Regions from separate parts of the Clostridium sp. JNZ X4-2 genome, predicted to be linked through region 1. Evidence: riboswitches for the same ligand, from Rfam matches in the RefSeq annotation. Region 1 holds a riboswitch; each other region holds the start of a gene.
What was found. A riboswitch is a leader RNA that binds a small molecule or an ion and turns the genes downstream of it on or off. The one in region 1 is predicted to bind S-adenosylmethionine.

Region 1 (5,176 bases):
TGCACAATTCACAGTTAACAATGGACAAGCTACGGATTAATCAAAATTAGGAGCTTATAGTCATGAATTAATAGTTTTGGTTGATTTTCAGATGCTGCCGGAAACTTTCATTTACAATTTATTATTCACTATAAACTCCTAGATAAACTTCAGCTCACAATTCTCAGCTTTGAGCAAAAACCGCAATACCTATAATTACCATTGTAAATACAATAATACCTATATATATTGCCATTCCCGCTGGCCTTCCCGCATTTACTGTCCAGCCTACACCAAATCTCTTTTCTACAAATATGGAGGGATCCTCAGGATTATAATATATAGTGTTTGCCAGTTTCCAGAAATCATCATCATCTTTATTTGTAAACCCAGATTCCTCTCTTTGAAAACTGTCCTTCTCCATTTTTATATTGCTGCCTCCCTGTCCGATTCTTATGGACAATACTAAAGTAATTAAAATTGTAAAAATTACAAAAACTATCATTACAATATTAAAAAATGTGGTAGACATTTTAACTATTCTAAATATCTGAATGGTTCCCATAGTAAAGATAACATTTATTATCACAGCAAAAATCACCATGTATATTGACCATATTCTTCTGAACCTTCTGTCCTTTTTTACAGAAATTTCAGGGTTTGAAATTTCTATCTGCTGTTTTGACCAACCTATTGTCTTGTATATTATAAAAAACACTGCAGTAGATGCCATTTGAATAAGAGGCATTTCCCAGATCAAAAATTTTGATTTAATCTGATAGCCATTCACATTTCCTGATAAATCCCAGTGAGTGGATACTTTATGGGGTAAAGGTGCATAATTTACATATCCTAAAATTATATTTATCACAATTATAAATATAGGAATCAAGAAGAACCAAGCTGATATCAAAGTTTTACCTTTATCTCTGGAGTAATCAGTGTCTATTACTAACGCCTGCTTTTTATCTTTAAACCATGAGTACTGTAGTTTAAGATTTTTAACAGCTCTATTGGATATCATATATATTAAAAAATTCACAAAAACAAAGGTAAAAACAGTAAATAAAATCATACCTACATTTAAAAATTCATAATTTAATAAACTAAATAATAATATAAATGGAATTCCTATTACTAAATTATTTCTTATAAACTGTCTTTTTATCTGTCTTATTTCAACACTATTTATTTTATCTTCAGGTATTCTGGAACCAAATACAATTTCCTTTCTAGTAAAATTCGGCGTCAATATATTAATTACAAGCACTATTAAAAATATTAGAAATAAATATATACATAAAAATAAATTTTCCTTCATAACTATCTCACCTACTTTATATTTATTTATTTGATAAATCATATTTTTCATATATATTAGAACATAATTTCAAAATGTCTTCTAATTTATTATGTCTTAAATAAGCTTCTGCCAGTAAGTAAGTAAATTCATTCACCAGTTTTTCATTAAATTTTTCACTATTTTCAGGATAGTTTTCATTTATAACAGCTCCTGTCCTTCTGTCTATATTCAAGTAACCATCAGACTTTAATATATTATAGGTTTTATTTACAGTATGCAAGTTTATCCCTATATCCTCTGCCATTTGCCTTACGGAAGGAAGACTTTCTCCCGGTTTTAGATTTCCATCTGCCATTCCCTCTATAATGCTCCTTTTAAGCTGTTCATATATAGGTGTTTCCGAATCAAAATCTATTTTAATTATCATAACTGCCCTCCTATTCTATTTGTTATATATAATATATAACAAATAGAATAATATTGCAACGATCTTTAATATATTATTTTAAAGTCAGCTTATCAATGTACCATCAAGTAACAGATATTTTAAAAAATAAGCTTAAAGAAAAAAGACAATTAGGAACCTGTCCCCGGATTGTCTTTAAACTTGTATTTTAAACTCTGAATTGCGAATCGTGCATTGTGATTGTACACTGTCAATTGTGCATCGTGAATTGTGAATTATGCATTGTACATTGTGCATTGCGAATTGTGAATTATGCATTGTAAATTATGCATTGTAAATTGTGCATCGTGCATTGTGAATTGTGCATTGTGCATTGTCAATTGTCAATTGTACATTATAAGCAGCCTATCCCTCTTTATAAAATTCAGCCTTTTCCCTGAGTGTTTTCAGTTTTTCAATAGACCTTAAAAGGGTGTCATCTTTTTTTGCAAAATGCAGTCTTATTAAATAATTTATGTCCTCCTTAAAGAAGCTTGAACCGGGGACTGCCCCTATTCCCACATCTTTTGCAAGCCACTCACAGAACTTCAAATCATCTTTTACATTAAACTCTGAAACATCTATGAGAACATAATAGGCTCCCTGGGGTTTGACATATTTAAGTCCTGCCTCCCTTAATCCCTGAAGAAACAAGTCCCTCTTTTCAGTATACAGATTTTTCAGCCAATCATAGTATTCCATGGGTAATTTAAGTCCTGCTACAACTGCTTCCTGAAGCGGTGCCGCCGCCCCCACCGTAAGAAAATCATGTACTTTCCTTACATTTTCTATGACTCTCTCATCACCTATGACATAACCTATCCGCCATCCGGTTATAGAATAAGTCTTGGAAAAAGAGCTGCAGCTTAAAGTCCTGTTGAACATGCCTGGAAGTGAAGCAAAATAAACATGTTTATATGGATCCATTACAATATGCTCATATACTTCGTCAGTTATTACAAAGGAATCATATTTTTCTGCCAGGCCGGCTATGAATTTCAATTCCCCATAGGTAAACACCTTCCCCGATGGGTTGGATGGATTACACAGTATAAGGGCCTTTGGCCTTTGCTTAAATGCATTTTCAAGCTCCTCCCTGTTAAAAGAAAAATTCGGCGGGTAAAGTGGTACATATATAGGTTGTGCTCCGCTTAATATTGCATCTGCCGCATAATTTTCATAAAAAGGAGAAAATACTATTACCTTGTCTCCGGGATTGCATACAGTCATAACAGAGGCCATCATTGCTTCCGTGCTTCCACAGGTAACTGCAATCTGAGTTTCTGGATCTATATCAAGTCCCATAAATTTAGATTGTTTTTCCGCAAGGGCCTCTCTCAGGTTTTGTGCACCCCAGGTAATTGCATATTGATGAGGTCCCTTGTCCGCTGCTATTTTAAGTGCTTCTCTTATTTCTTTAGGCGGATCAAAGTCCGGAAAACCCTGGGATAAATTGATTGCTCCATATTTATTTGATATTCTGGTCATTCTTCTTATAACTGAGTCCGTGAAATTAACTAGTTTTTTACTTAATTCAGGCATACAAACGCATCCTTCCTTTCAATTGATTCCACAATAAAAATAAAGTGATTCTTGGATTCAGGCGGAGCTTGAGCATAGGAATGAAATAAATATCCGTAAACAAATAAAAGTCCGAGGAAACACCTCAGACTTAAAATTACAAAATACATTCTCATCTTTCAGCTCCCGCTGCAGGATTTGGCACCACTGTACAATGTACTGGTTGCCGGGTTTCAAAGGGCCTGTTCCCTCCACCTCTCTTGATAAGTTCAAGATTTATATTTATTGTTTTATTAATTATAACTATTTACATTTGTTAAGTCAATGGCCATGATTTTTCTTTATAACATATTCCCACGGTTCCGGGTCCGGAATAAACTCCTACTATAGGGCTTATCTGTCCTATCATATATGCATTTTCCACATTGTGTAATTTGGAAATTCTATTATAAACATTTTCTGCATCTTCCTGCGCATTGCCATGAACTATATATACATCACAGGGAGATTTGCCCAAAAACTGCCTGCCTATATCTATCATTTTACTTAAGGATTTTTTTCTGCCCCTTACCTTGTCACGGGTAAAACATATCCCTTGATTATCATCAAAATATACTATGGGTTTTATATCCAATACTTCACCTATGGTTCCGGATATTCTTCCTATACGTCCTCCCTTTCTGGCATATTCCAGTGTTCCAAAAACAAAAAGGAAATGCATTTTACTTTTTATTTTTGGTATATAATCTGCAATTTCACTAAAGCTCCTACCCTGTTCAATGAGATTTCCGCATTCCTTTAAAATAATTCCCCACAGTTTTGCAGCAACTTTTTACTTAACTTAACCTGGATTCATTGATTTTACTGGCGAATTCGGGGATTTTTATTTTCGTTTTTCGTCATATTTTACTAGCGCTCTATGTAGTATTGTGATATAATTAGTATTATATGTGTGGAGATGATTGTTTATGTACCTAAAAAAGACTCCTTCTAGCAATGGCAGAATTCGGTTATCCATTGTAGATAGTTACTATGATAAAACTAAAAAATGTTCCCGGCAGATAACTGTGGAATCTTTAGGATTTCTCGACGAATTAGAAAAAGAATATGATGATCCAATCTCTTTCTTCTCTGCACGTGTTGAACAATTAAAGGAAGAAAAGAAATGTAAAAGAGCTCCAATCACTTTTGTATTTCATGATGCTGATACAATCGAGCAAGATGTTACCTTGCGTAAAAATTTTGGATATACTGCGTTAAGCAAGATTTATCATGAGCTTGGCATACACACTTTCCTTACCAACAGACAACGTCATACTAAGGACAATTATGATGCTGATACAATCATGAAACTCCTTGTTTATTCAAGGCTTTTGAATCCTGCTTCAAAAAAGAAAACTTTTGAGAATAAAGATTGGTTCTTTGAAAAAGATAACTATTCTCTTGATGATGTTTATCGTTGCCTTACCTTTTTTAACAAGCATAAAGAGAGTCTCCAATTTTGGATCAACAATAAAATCAAAGAACTCTATGGAAGAGATACCAGTCTTATTTACTATGATGTAACCAACTACTACTTTGAAACTGATAAAATGGACAACCTCAGAAAAAAGGGAGTATCGAAAGAACACCGACCAAATCCAATTGTACAAATGGGGTTATTTATAGACAACAAAGGGCTTCCCATTACCTATGAGCTATTTTCAGGAAACACTAATGACTGCCTTACCTATCGACCTAATTTTGCACGTATCAAGAAGGAATATAATCTTGGCAGGGTAATAACGGTGGCAGACAAAGGCATGACTACTGGCGACAACATTTGGTATACGACTCATACTCCTACAAAAGATGGGTATGTATTCAGTATGTCTGTTCGCGGTTCTGACAAAGAATTAAAACAGTATGTATTAGCAAAAGAAGGATAT
Region 2 (5,176 bases), 1.1 Mb from region 1:
TAATTTTATCAATAGATGGTTGTTTTTCAAACACAGATTTGGTATGATTGATTTCAAGAGCAAATTTGGTATTGAATTCTTTTATGTAGTGATTCAAGAATTCATTTGCCTGTTCCAGGCTTGTTACACCTGCTAGCTCAAGTTCTAAGGGTAATCGTGATTGTAATGTTTGGAATAGGCGTTCTACACGACCCTTTGCTTGAGGGACACTACTAGTTTTAATTTCAATACCTAATTGTTTGCAGGCATATCCAAATTGTGTAAAGGTATCCTCCTCTGTAGTTGGAGCTTTCTTTTGTTTGTATTCAAATACAGTTCTTCGATCAGTGAATAACATATATGGGATACCGTATTGTACAAGAATCTGATTCAATACATTGTAATATCCTTTCAGGGTTTCCTGTTCATCAAAGTACCCGCCAACAATAGCACCAGTTGAATCATCAATGGCTATGTGGAGCTGGGATTTAGTGTTTCCAAACCAAAGATGTAAAGATGCATCCATCTGGATCATTTCACCAAAGTAAGCACAACGTGGTCGGCGCGGATGAGCGTCTTCAATAGCAATAATGGATCTATCAATTTCTAACTTATCGTCTGTGGATAAATTGGAACTTTTTTGTTTCTCTAGTAATTCCATTTTCACCCTCATTTTCGTAACACGACAGGCTTTGGGAGATATGATATGTTCAGCCATAAGGATTGTGTTAATAGTGCTAGGAGCAATAGAAATGCCTTCATAAGCAGCTAAAAGCTCAGAGTAGTGTGTAAAGTTTGCTCCATGATATTTAGTTTGATATAAATCAATAATTTTACGTCTAGTCTCTTCTGAAAAGCAATTGATAGGCTTGCGGCCTTTATTCCCGTGGACAAAGAAATCCTTGCCCTTAGCACAATATCCATTTACCATTCTATTCACATGTCTAACAGAACAATCAAGACGAATAGCAGCAGCTTTCTTATTACCATTGGTTTCTACTAATTTTTTAATAATCTTATATTTAAAATCTTCTTTCATACTTAATTCTACCTTTCTAATTATGTCCACCTCATTTCTTATTGTCATGAGGTATATTCTAACATTATTTTTTATTTATTTGGGACATAATCGCAAATGGTATACTAAGACATTATCACAAATCAATCATAGTCAATAATAAAAAATTAACATTACATATTGACATAATAAAAATAAGTTGTATAATCTAATTTATAAAATAAATTCGTAAAAATCAAATATATCCTTATCAAGAGAAACTGAGGGACTGGCCCTTTGAAGTTTCAGCAACCACATATATGTGATGGTGCTAAATCCAGCAGAACATTGTTCTGAAAGATGAGGAAAGGCATAAAAACCCTTTCACGGGTTTTTTTTATGCCTCTCAACCTCTTCTTTGTATGAAGAGGTTTTTTATTTTATATATGAAATTACTGTAAAACTGCAATATATGGTTAAAAAAATTGACTGAAATTTTAAAGGAGGAAAAAGGATGATATGGCTAAAAAATATCAACAAGATTTATACGAGTAAAACTAATACAGTTGAAGCTTTAAAAAACATTAATCTTCACATTAAAGCTGGTGAAATTTTTGGAATTATAGGATATAGTGGAGCTGGAAAGAGTACTTTAATTCGTTGTATAAATTTATTGGAACAGCCAACTTCCGGAGAAGTAATTGTAAATGGAAAGAATTTAACCCGTTTATCTTCAAAAGAACTGAGAAAAAGTAGAGAAAAAATTGGAATGATATTTCAAAATTTTAACCTTATGAAAAACAGAACGGTATTTGAAAATGTGGCTTATCCTTTAAAGAGAAAGGGTTTGAGTAAAAAAGGCATAGAAAAAAAGGTGCTGGATCTTTTAAAACTGGTGGAACTAAGTGACAAAATAAATGTATACCCTTCACAGTTAAGCGGTGGACAAAAACAAAGAGTTGGAATTGCCAGGTCACTGGCAAATGACCCTGAAGTGCTTTTATGCGATGAAGCAACATCCGCTTTGGATCCACAAACAACTCGGGCAATTTTAAAACTTTTAAAAAACATCAATGAAAAATTAAAATTGACAATAGTAGTTATAACCCACCAAATGGAAGTTGTGAAGGATATATGCCAAAGGGTTGCAGTAATAGATTCCGGTAAAATAGTGGAGGAAGGAAATATTATAGATATATTTACAAATCCAAAAGTTAATATAACAAAGAAATTTATATCCTCATTATTTCACTATGAAAAAATCTACGATTTCCTTAAAGAGGGAAACTCTGTAGGTGAAATAGAAGAAATAACTGAAGAGGAGAGTATTGTTAAAATATCTTTTACCGGGCAAAAAACAGGTCAGGCTTTTATTTCAAAGATTTCCAGAAGGTTTAAAATAGATGCCAGTATATTGTTTGGAAATATAGAGATAATCCAAAATGTACCTATAGGAAACTTAATAGTAAAATTAAGAGGCAGCAACGAAGGAGTAGATAGTTCAATAAGGTATTTAGAGGAAAATAATATACATGTGGAGTATGTGAATATTAAAAAAGATGATTCAAAACTAAAAGTTGGAAATAATTAAATTTCAAACATGAAAATTAAAAAAATTATGAAGGTGATAAATAATGATTGAATTTTTAGGAAAGATAGCACCAAATTTGGTGAATCTATATCCTGAGATGATAAAAGCAATATTTGAAACTTTTTATATGGTAGCCATTTCAGGAATCATATCAACAGTAGTTGGAACAGTAATGGGAGTTACCCTGGTTGTTACAAAAGAAGAAGGCATACTGGAGAATAAGATTATTAACAGTATACTTGGTAAAATAATAAATATTTTCAGATCCATACCGTTTATTATTCTCCTGGCAGCTATAATTCCTCTTACAAGACTTTTAGTAGGTACTACCATAGGTACGAAAGGAGCACTGGTGCCGCTTATATTCGGGTGCACTCCTTTTATTGCCAGGCAAATAGAATCAGCACTGCTTGAGATAGATAAGGGGGTGATTGAAGCTGCACAATCAATGGGTTCAAGTCCTTTTGAAATAATTTTTAGAGTAATGCTTCTTGAAGGGCTGCCTGGTATTATCCATGCTCTTACAATAACAATTATAAGCCTTATTGGATTATCTGCCATGGCGGGTACTGTAGGGGGAGGCGGACTAGGAGATTTTGCCATACGCTATGGATATCAATATTTTCAGACAGATGTTATGGTGGCCACAATAATTGTACTTTTAGTTATTGTAAATCTTATTCAACTTGTAGGAGATATTTTATCAAAATTGACAGCACATTAATTTATAGACTAGGGAGGTCTTGAAAATGAAAAAAATTATAGGATTATTTTTAACAGTTATATTGTCTCTTGGAGTTTTGGCAGGCTGCGGTTCCAGCAATAGTGCTGGACAAACTACCAGCAATAAGAAACAGGTGGTGAAGATAGGCATAACGGGTGATGATCACAAGATTTGGGACAAAGTCAAACAAAACCTGGCAAAAGAAAATATTGATCTGCAGATTGTAAGCTTTGCAGATTATGTACGTCCTAATCTGGCACTTTCCGATGGAGAAATTGATTTGAATTCATTTCAGCATTATGCTTATCTGAATAAATTCAAAACAGAACACAAACTGAAGATCAGTGCTATAGGTGAAACTGTACTTGCACCCCTTGGAGTGTATTCAAATAAAATAAAATCCATTAAGGATGTTGCAGAAGGTGCAAAAATAGCTATTCCAAATGATCCAACAAATGAGGGCAGAGGATTGAACCTGCTTCAAAGTGCTGGCCTAATAAAATTAAAAGAAGGAATTGGCCTTTTGCCAAAACTTCAGGATGTAACTGAAAATCCAAAGAATATTCAATTTGTAGAACTTGTTGCTACCCAGATTCCAAGATCACTTCCAGATGTGGATGCAGCAATAATAAATAGTGGAGTAGCTATAGATGCCAAACTCAACCCGGTTAAGGATTCAATTTATCTGGAAGATGTATCTAATAAAAATGCAAAACCATATATAAATGTAATTGTGGCCAGAGACAAGGACAAAAACAATGCTGTTTACAAAAAAGTAGTTAAGGCTTATCAAACTGATGAAATAAAGAAACTTATAAAAGAAACTTATAAAGGATCAGAAATTCCTGTTTTTTAAGCTTGGTTAAAAATTGGAGATTTAAGATATGTTTGAAATTTAAAAATATTATTTTATGGAGAAATATTGTTTCATTAAGGCATTTACTTGTGAAGAGGATTTAGATAAAATAGATGTTATATAAATTACAATAGGTAAAAATAATATTAGCAGTATTTGGAGGAGTTTATTATGAATAAAAGTTTTGCTACAAAGCTAATTCACCTTGGAGAACAAAATCCGGAATCCATTTCTAAATCTAAGACTTTACCTATCTCTATGACTTCCGTATTTGCTTTTGATGATGTAGAAACATTGGATGAAGTTTATGAGGGAAAAGCCAAGGGATATGTGTATTCTAGAAACGGGAACCCGGTTCATGATGCATTAAAGGAAATAATGTGCAGTGTTGACGAGGGAGAAGATGCCCAGGTCTTTTCATCTGGAATGGCAGCTGTTTCCATGTCAATTTTATCTCTGGTAAAGTCAGGAGATCATATAATAGCAGACAATGTATTATACGGTGGAACTTATCAATTCCTTAAGAATGAATTGAGTAAATTCAATATAGACGTTACTTTTGTAGATACCATAAATGAGCCCATGGAAAAATATTTTAGGCCCAATACAAAATTGGTGTATGTGGAAACTATATCAAATCCACTGATGAAGGTAGCTGATTTAAGGGCAATATCTAATATGACTCACTCTCACAATGCAAAATTAATTGTGGACAATACTTTTGCCACTCCTATAGTATGCCAGCCTATAAAGTTGGGCGCTGATATAGTGGTATACAGTGCAACAAAGTATTTGTGCGGTCACAGTGATGTAACTGGCGGAATTGCAGTTTCAAATAAAGAACTTACCCAGAACATAAGAAATATAGGGGCGCTTTATGGTCCCATGATGAGTCCTTTTGATGCATGGCTTGTTATAAGAAGCCTTAGAACTTTGGAGATTAGAATGATACAGCACTCTCAAAATGCTATAAAATTGGCAGATTTTTTGGAGAGACATGGTAAAGTGAAAAAAGTTTATTATCCTGGA
Region 3 (5,176 bases), 1.6 Mb from region 1:
TTGTCCACACTTATGTTAAAACGGGGACCATGACAGGACATGCCTTCTAAATAGATTCTTATTACATCACAAGTTATATTGTTTTCAGTTAAAAACTTTTTGAATTCACTATAGGCTATATCACTTATTTTTATAAAATTCATATAAAACCCTCTCTTATATAATAATTTATTTTTTTGCAAGTACATAAACATACTTTATATGTATTGTATCAAAAATTTTATATTTGTACTATAGAAATTTATTTATAGCAAATATTATTATATTTTGTTAAAATAAGTATGTATAAGATAGAATTACATAATTACATAGAGCGGAGATGTAAACATGAATAAAAAAGATTTGGCAAATATAAGGAAGGAATTTAAATTGGGAAGCTATAAGCTGCCTATTAAAGAGGTCTACAGCGTATATTTAAAAAAAGATAATGGAGAAATAATAACTAGGGAATTGGAGCATTTTGAAATGATGGAAATAGAGAAAAGAGAACTTTATTTAAATAATTTTAAGAAGGTGCTCACAGGTTCCCTGGATTCCAAAATATTTGAATTGAATTTTAGAGCAATGGAAATGGAAAAAAATCCGGATGACAGTGAAAATACCCAGCATATATTGTATAATGCTTTAAATTCCAAGGAGAGTATAGCTGAATTTGGAGATAAAGTAGTGGATAAAATATCTGAGAATTATACTTACGATACAGATGTAGTGATAAATTTTATAAAAGCGGAGTATTACAGCAGTAATAAAAAAAGTGAGGATGAAGGAGACAGTGACATAGAAGATTATGTGCAGGCTGTAGAATTTTTATTATGTAGTGTAAATAAAGTGGAAATTCCTAAAAAGGTATTAAAATTTGACTATACTGAAATGAAATTCAAGCCAAACTCTGCATTGGATATGATCATAAATTTAAATTCCCCCCTGGATGGATTTATGTTTCCAAGTTTTACATCTCAGTATGTAGATGTAAATAAGATAATATATTATTCTTCAAAGGCCAAACAAATTAATGGAACTTTTGTAGAGAAGGTACTGGATTGTACCATAAAACCTACAGCAGTAGAAGAAAAAGAAAATTTTAATGCCATATTGGGCAGCGCAGTAGGAGGCAAAATAAAACCGGATGTTATGCAGGACATATATGAAAAAATAAATGAAAAGCTTGATGAAGAAGACACAGAAGAAGAACCAACCTTAGATATGAATGAAGTTACAAAAGTTATGGGAGAAAGTGGTGTAGAAAGTACAGAATCTATTAAAAATGCTTTTCAGGAAGTATGCGGAGAAGATTATGAGTTTAAAGCCAGAAATGTAGTTCCGGATTTTAAAAGCAAATCCATAAAGATTGAGAATGAAAATACAAGCATAACCATAAAACCACAGGACTTGGGCAGTGTAAGGCAGGTAGTGGATAAAAAGGGCAGAAAATGTCTATTAATAGAACTGAAAGAAGATATGGTTGTAAATGGACTTAATCTGGAGACTGAGGAAATAGAAGATTATATCTAAATTTTCAATTTTTCAGTAAAAAATTTATTGACAATGTTTAGTATTGCTGATATACTGATTGTCATAATATTAAATATTGAATAAACTTATTAAGAGAGGTGGAGGGAAAGGCCCTATGAAGCCCAGCAACCAGTATTTACTAATGCATTGGTGCTAATTCCTGCAGCCTGTTATAGCTGAGAGATGAGGTAATCATGAGAATATAAACTCAGGGGTTTCCTCTGAGTTTTTTATAATTTAATTAAATATAAATTTTAAAGGTTCACCAGAAAAACTGGAGACTAAATTCTGATTTATAAGATTTAGTCTCTTTTTGTTTTGGCAAAATTTATTTTGATTGAAGAGAGATGACATATAGGCAATTATTAAAAGGAAAGGAGGAAGGAAATTATTATGATAAGTGTACAAAATTTAAGTAAAACCTTTAGTACGCCTAAAGGTAAAATTCAAGTACTAAAAGATATAAACCTTGAAGTGGAGAAAGGAGATATTTTTGGAATAATAGGCTTTAGCGGAGCTGGAAAATCTACAATGATACGCTGCTTGAACAGGCTTGAGGAACCAACTACAGGTACTGTACTCATTGGAGGCAAAGATATTACTGCTATGGATAAAAACCAACTTAGAGAAGCTAGAAAAAAAATTGGAATAATATTTCAAGATTTTAACTTGTTTGATTCAATGACTGTATATAAGAACGTAGCTTTTCCTCTAAAGATATCCGGTTATCCTGAACAAAAGATAAAAAACAGAGTGCATGAAATATTGAGTTTAGTAGAGCTGAGTGACAAGGTGGATTCTTATCCTGCCCAATTAAGCGGAGGTCAGAAACAGAGAGTGGGTATAGCCAGGGCACTGGCCAATAAACCAGATGTGTTATTAAGTGATGAAGCTACTTCTGCATTAGATCCTCAGACTACTTATTCCATATTGGAGCTTTTAAGGGATATAAATAAAAAACTTAATTTAACTATTCTGCTTATAACCCATGAGTTGGATGTTATTAAATATATATGCAATAATATGGCAGTAATTGAAGAAGGTAAGATTGTGGAAACAGGAAGCACAAATTCAGTATTTTTAAATCCTAAAAGTGATACTGCTAAAAAGTTTGTTAAAATAATGAGAAGTCTCAGTGTGAGTTCCAATTATCCTGGAGGTGAGGTAATATGACTGATGATTTTAAAATGCTGATTCTAAAAGGATTGTCGGAAACCATAGAAATGGTAATTATAGCTGGCTGCATAGCACTGCTCATCGGGCTGCCCCTTGGAATTATTCTGGTTGTTACTAAAAAAGGACATATTTTAGAGCATGAAAAATTAAATAAAGTATTGGCTGCTATAGTAAATGCAATAAGATCCCTTCCTTCTATAATATTAATTGTGGTCTTGTTGCCATTAGCCAGATTGATAGTAGAAACTACCCTGGGTATGAAGGCGGCTATTGTTCCAATATCCATAGGAATAGCACCTTTTTTAGCTAGAATTATTGAAACATCAATAGAAGAAGTAGAATGGGGAAAAATTGAAGCAGCTTTGGCTGTAGGAGCAAAACCATTTCAGATTATATTAAAAGTTTTAATACCAGAAGCACTGCCCTCACTTATAAGGGGGATTACGATTTCAATTATATCCATTATTGAATTTACTGCCGTGGCTGGTGCTATAGGAGCAGGAGGATTGGGAAGCCTGGCAATACGTTTTGGTTATGAGAGATTTCGTAAAGACATTATGGCGGCTACAGTTATACTATTAATTTTTCTGGTACAATTTATACAATTTTCAGGAGATCATATTTCCAGATATGTAAATAAAAAAAGATATAAATTTGATTGATTATTTTAAGGGAGATGAATTAATATGAAAAAGAAAAGTGTAATATCATTGATACTGGTGTTGGTTGTAGGATTGTTTTCAGGCTGTGGAAGCGGTGCTGATTCAAAGAGTACAAGCAGTTCAAGCCATAAGAGCAAGAGTGTTACAGTGAAGATAGGAGCTGCAGCAGTGCCCCATGCGGAAATATTGAACCACATAAAACCCGCTCTGGCAAAAGAAGGAATAAATTTGGATGTTGTAGTACTGGATGATGAGGATCAATTGAATCCAGCTTTGCAGGAAAAACAGATAGATGCGAATTATTTCCAGCACCTGCCTTATCTGGAGTCTGTAGCTAAAGAAAAAGGATATAATTTTGCAGTAGCTGGAAAAGTTCATGTGGAGCCAATAGGTTTTTATTCTAATAAAATCAAGTCTAAAAATGAGCTCAAAAGTGGTGCCAAAATTGCAATACCTAATAACCCATCCAATGAATACAGGGCTTTGGAACTTCTTCAGGAGCAGGGGTTAATTAAATTAAAATCTGGAATAGCTAACTATAGTGCTACACCTTCGGATATTGTAGATAATCCTAAAAATCTACAGTTTATAGAAGTTGATGCAGCTCAGCTTCCTAGGGTACTGCCGGATGTAGATGGTTCCATAATAAATACAAATCTTGTGCTTGAGGCAAAAATGGATCCTAATAAAGCATTATTTAGAGAGGACAGCAAATCACCCTATGCCAATCTTATTGTAGTGAGAAAAGGCGATGAAAATAAGAAGGAAATAAAAGAAATAGTAAAAAAACTTAATTCAGAGGACGTGAGAAATTTTATAAAGAAAAAATACGGGGTTGCAGTAGTGCCGGCTTTTTAAGGGGGAGGTATAAGGTTGAGTATTAATATAAAATCTCCGGAAGTTGAAATAAGAGAATCCAGGTTGGGTTCAATTACGGGATTTGGCGGAAGTGCTAAGGAATTATGCAGTAAATCCAAAAGTGGGAAGTTATGTGAAAAGAGAAGAAGTTTTAGCCAATGCCTGGGGTGCAGTTCGGGAAATGCATTATGCCAATTGGTTATGATACAGGATGCAGTAGTAATAAACCATGCTCCAATAGGGTGTTCAGCTGACTTCCAGGATTATAATTTTACAAATAGAGTAGGACAGAGAAAGAGGAAACTGCCTTTAAAAAATGCAAGGCTGTTAAATACCAATTTGAAGGAAAAAGATATGGTATATGGTGGAATCTTCAAACTGGAAAAGACCATAGAAGAAGCTTACAAAAGATTTAAACCTAAAGCAATTTTTGTAACTACTTCCTGTGCATCTGGAATTATTGGAGATGATGTAGAGGAGGTAACTGATGAAGCAGAAAAAAAATTGGGTATACCTGTAGTATTTGTGGCCTGTGAAGGATTTAGATCCAGAATTTGGACAACAGGTTTTGATGCTGCATACCATGGTATCCTGCGGAAAATAGTCAAACCACCAGTTAAAAGAAGAGAAGATATGGTAAATGTAATTAATTTTTGGGGAAGTGATATATTTACGGATTTATTTGAACAAATAGGGTTAAAGCCCAATTACATTGTACCTTTTTCAACTATAGCTCAACTGGAAGGAATATCTGAAGCTGCAGCTACAGTACAAATATGTCCTACACTGGGGACATATTTGGCAGCTGGATTGGAACAGGAATATGGCGTGCCTGAAGTTAAAGCTCCGCCAGCCTATGGTATTAAAGGTGCTGATATGTGGTTTAGGGAACTTGGTAAAGTTACTCATAGAGAAAAAGAAGTTGAGAAACTTATAAAGTCCCAAAAAGACAAAATTGCCCATGAGCT

Region 2: it holds a riboswitch for S-adenosylmethionine, as region 1 does, so the genes downstream of both, ACYUJ6_RS07825 (methionine ABC transporter ATP-binding protein) here and ACYUJ6_RS02495 (pyridoxal phosphate-dependent aminotransferase) in region 1, are expected to answer to the same signal.
Region 3: it holds a riboswitch for S-adenosylmethionine, as region 1 does, so the genes downstream of both, ACYUJ6_RS11640 (methionine ABC transporter ATP-binding protein) here and ACYUJ6_RS02495 (pyridoxal phosphate-dependent aminotransferase) in region 1, are expected to answer to the same signal.

What each region holds. Positions count from the first base shown of each region.
Region 1 is NZ_CM142685.1:490,063-495,238, reverse strand. It holds gene ACYUJ6_RS02505 (DUF1648 domain-containing protein) at 164-1,300, opposite strand; gene ACYUJ6_RS02500 (GntR family transcriptional regulator) at 1,323-1,709, opposite strand; gene ACYUJ6_RS02495 (pyridoxal phosphate-dependent aminotransferase) at 2,094-3,269, opposite strand; SAM riboswitch class I at 3,418-3,518, opposite strand; gene ACYUJ6_RS02490 (DegV family protein) at 3,565-4,053, opposite strand; gene ACYUJ6_RS02485 (IS1634 family transposase) at 4,217-5,176, shown strand, end outside.
Region 2 is NZ_CM142685.1:1,610,334-1,615,509, forward strand. It holds gene ACYUJ6_RS07820 (ISNCY family transposase) at 1-1,018, opposite strand, end outside; SAM riboswitch class I at 1,242-1,343, shown strand; gene ACYUJ6_RS07825 (methionine ABC transporter ATP-binding protein) at 1,491-2,567, shown strand; gene ACYUJ6_RS07830 (methionine ABC transporter permease) at 2,611-3,291, shown strand; gene ACYUJ6_RS07835 (MetQ/NlpA family ABC transporter substrate-binding protein) at 3,317-4,147, shown strand; gene ACYUJ6_RS07840 (trans-sulfuration enzyme family protein) at 4,319-5,176, shown strand, end outside.
Region 3 is NZ_CM142685.1:2,424,680-2,429,855, reverse strand. It holds gene ACYUJ6_RS11650 (HesB-like protein) at 1-143, opposite strand, end outside; gene ACYUJ6_RS11645 (DUF4317 domain-containing protein) at 328-1,512, shown strand; SAM riboswitch class I at 1,596-1,702, shown strand; gene ACYUJ6_RS11640 (methionine ABC transporter ATP-binding protein) at 1,906-2,685, shown strand; gene ACYUJ6_RS11635 (methionine ABC transporter permease) at 2,682-3,350, shown strand; gene ACYUJ6_RS11630 (MetQ/NlpA family ABC transporter substrate-binding protein) at 3,375-4,208, shown strand; gene ACYUJ6_RS11625 (nitrogenase component 1) at 4,224-5,176, shown strand, end outside.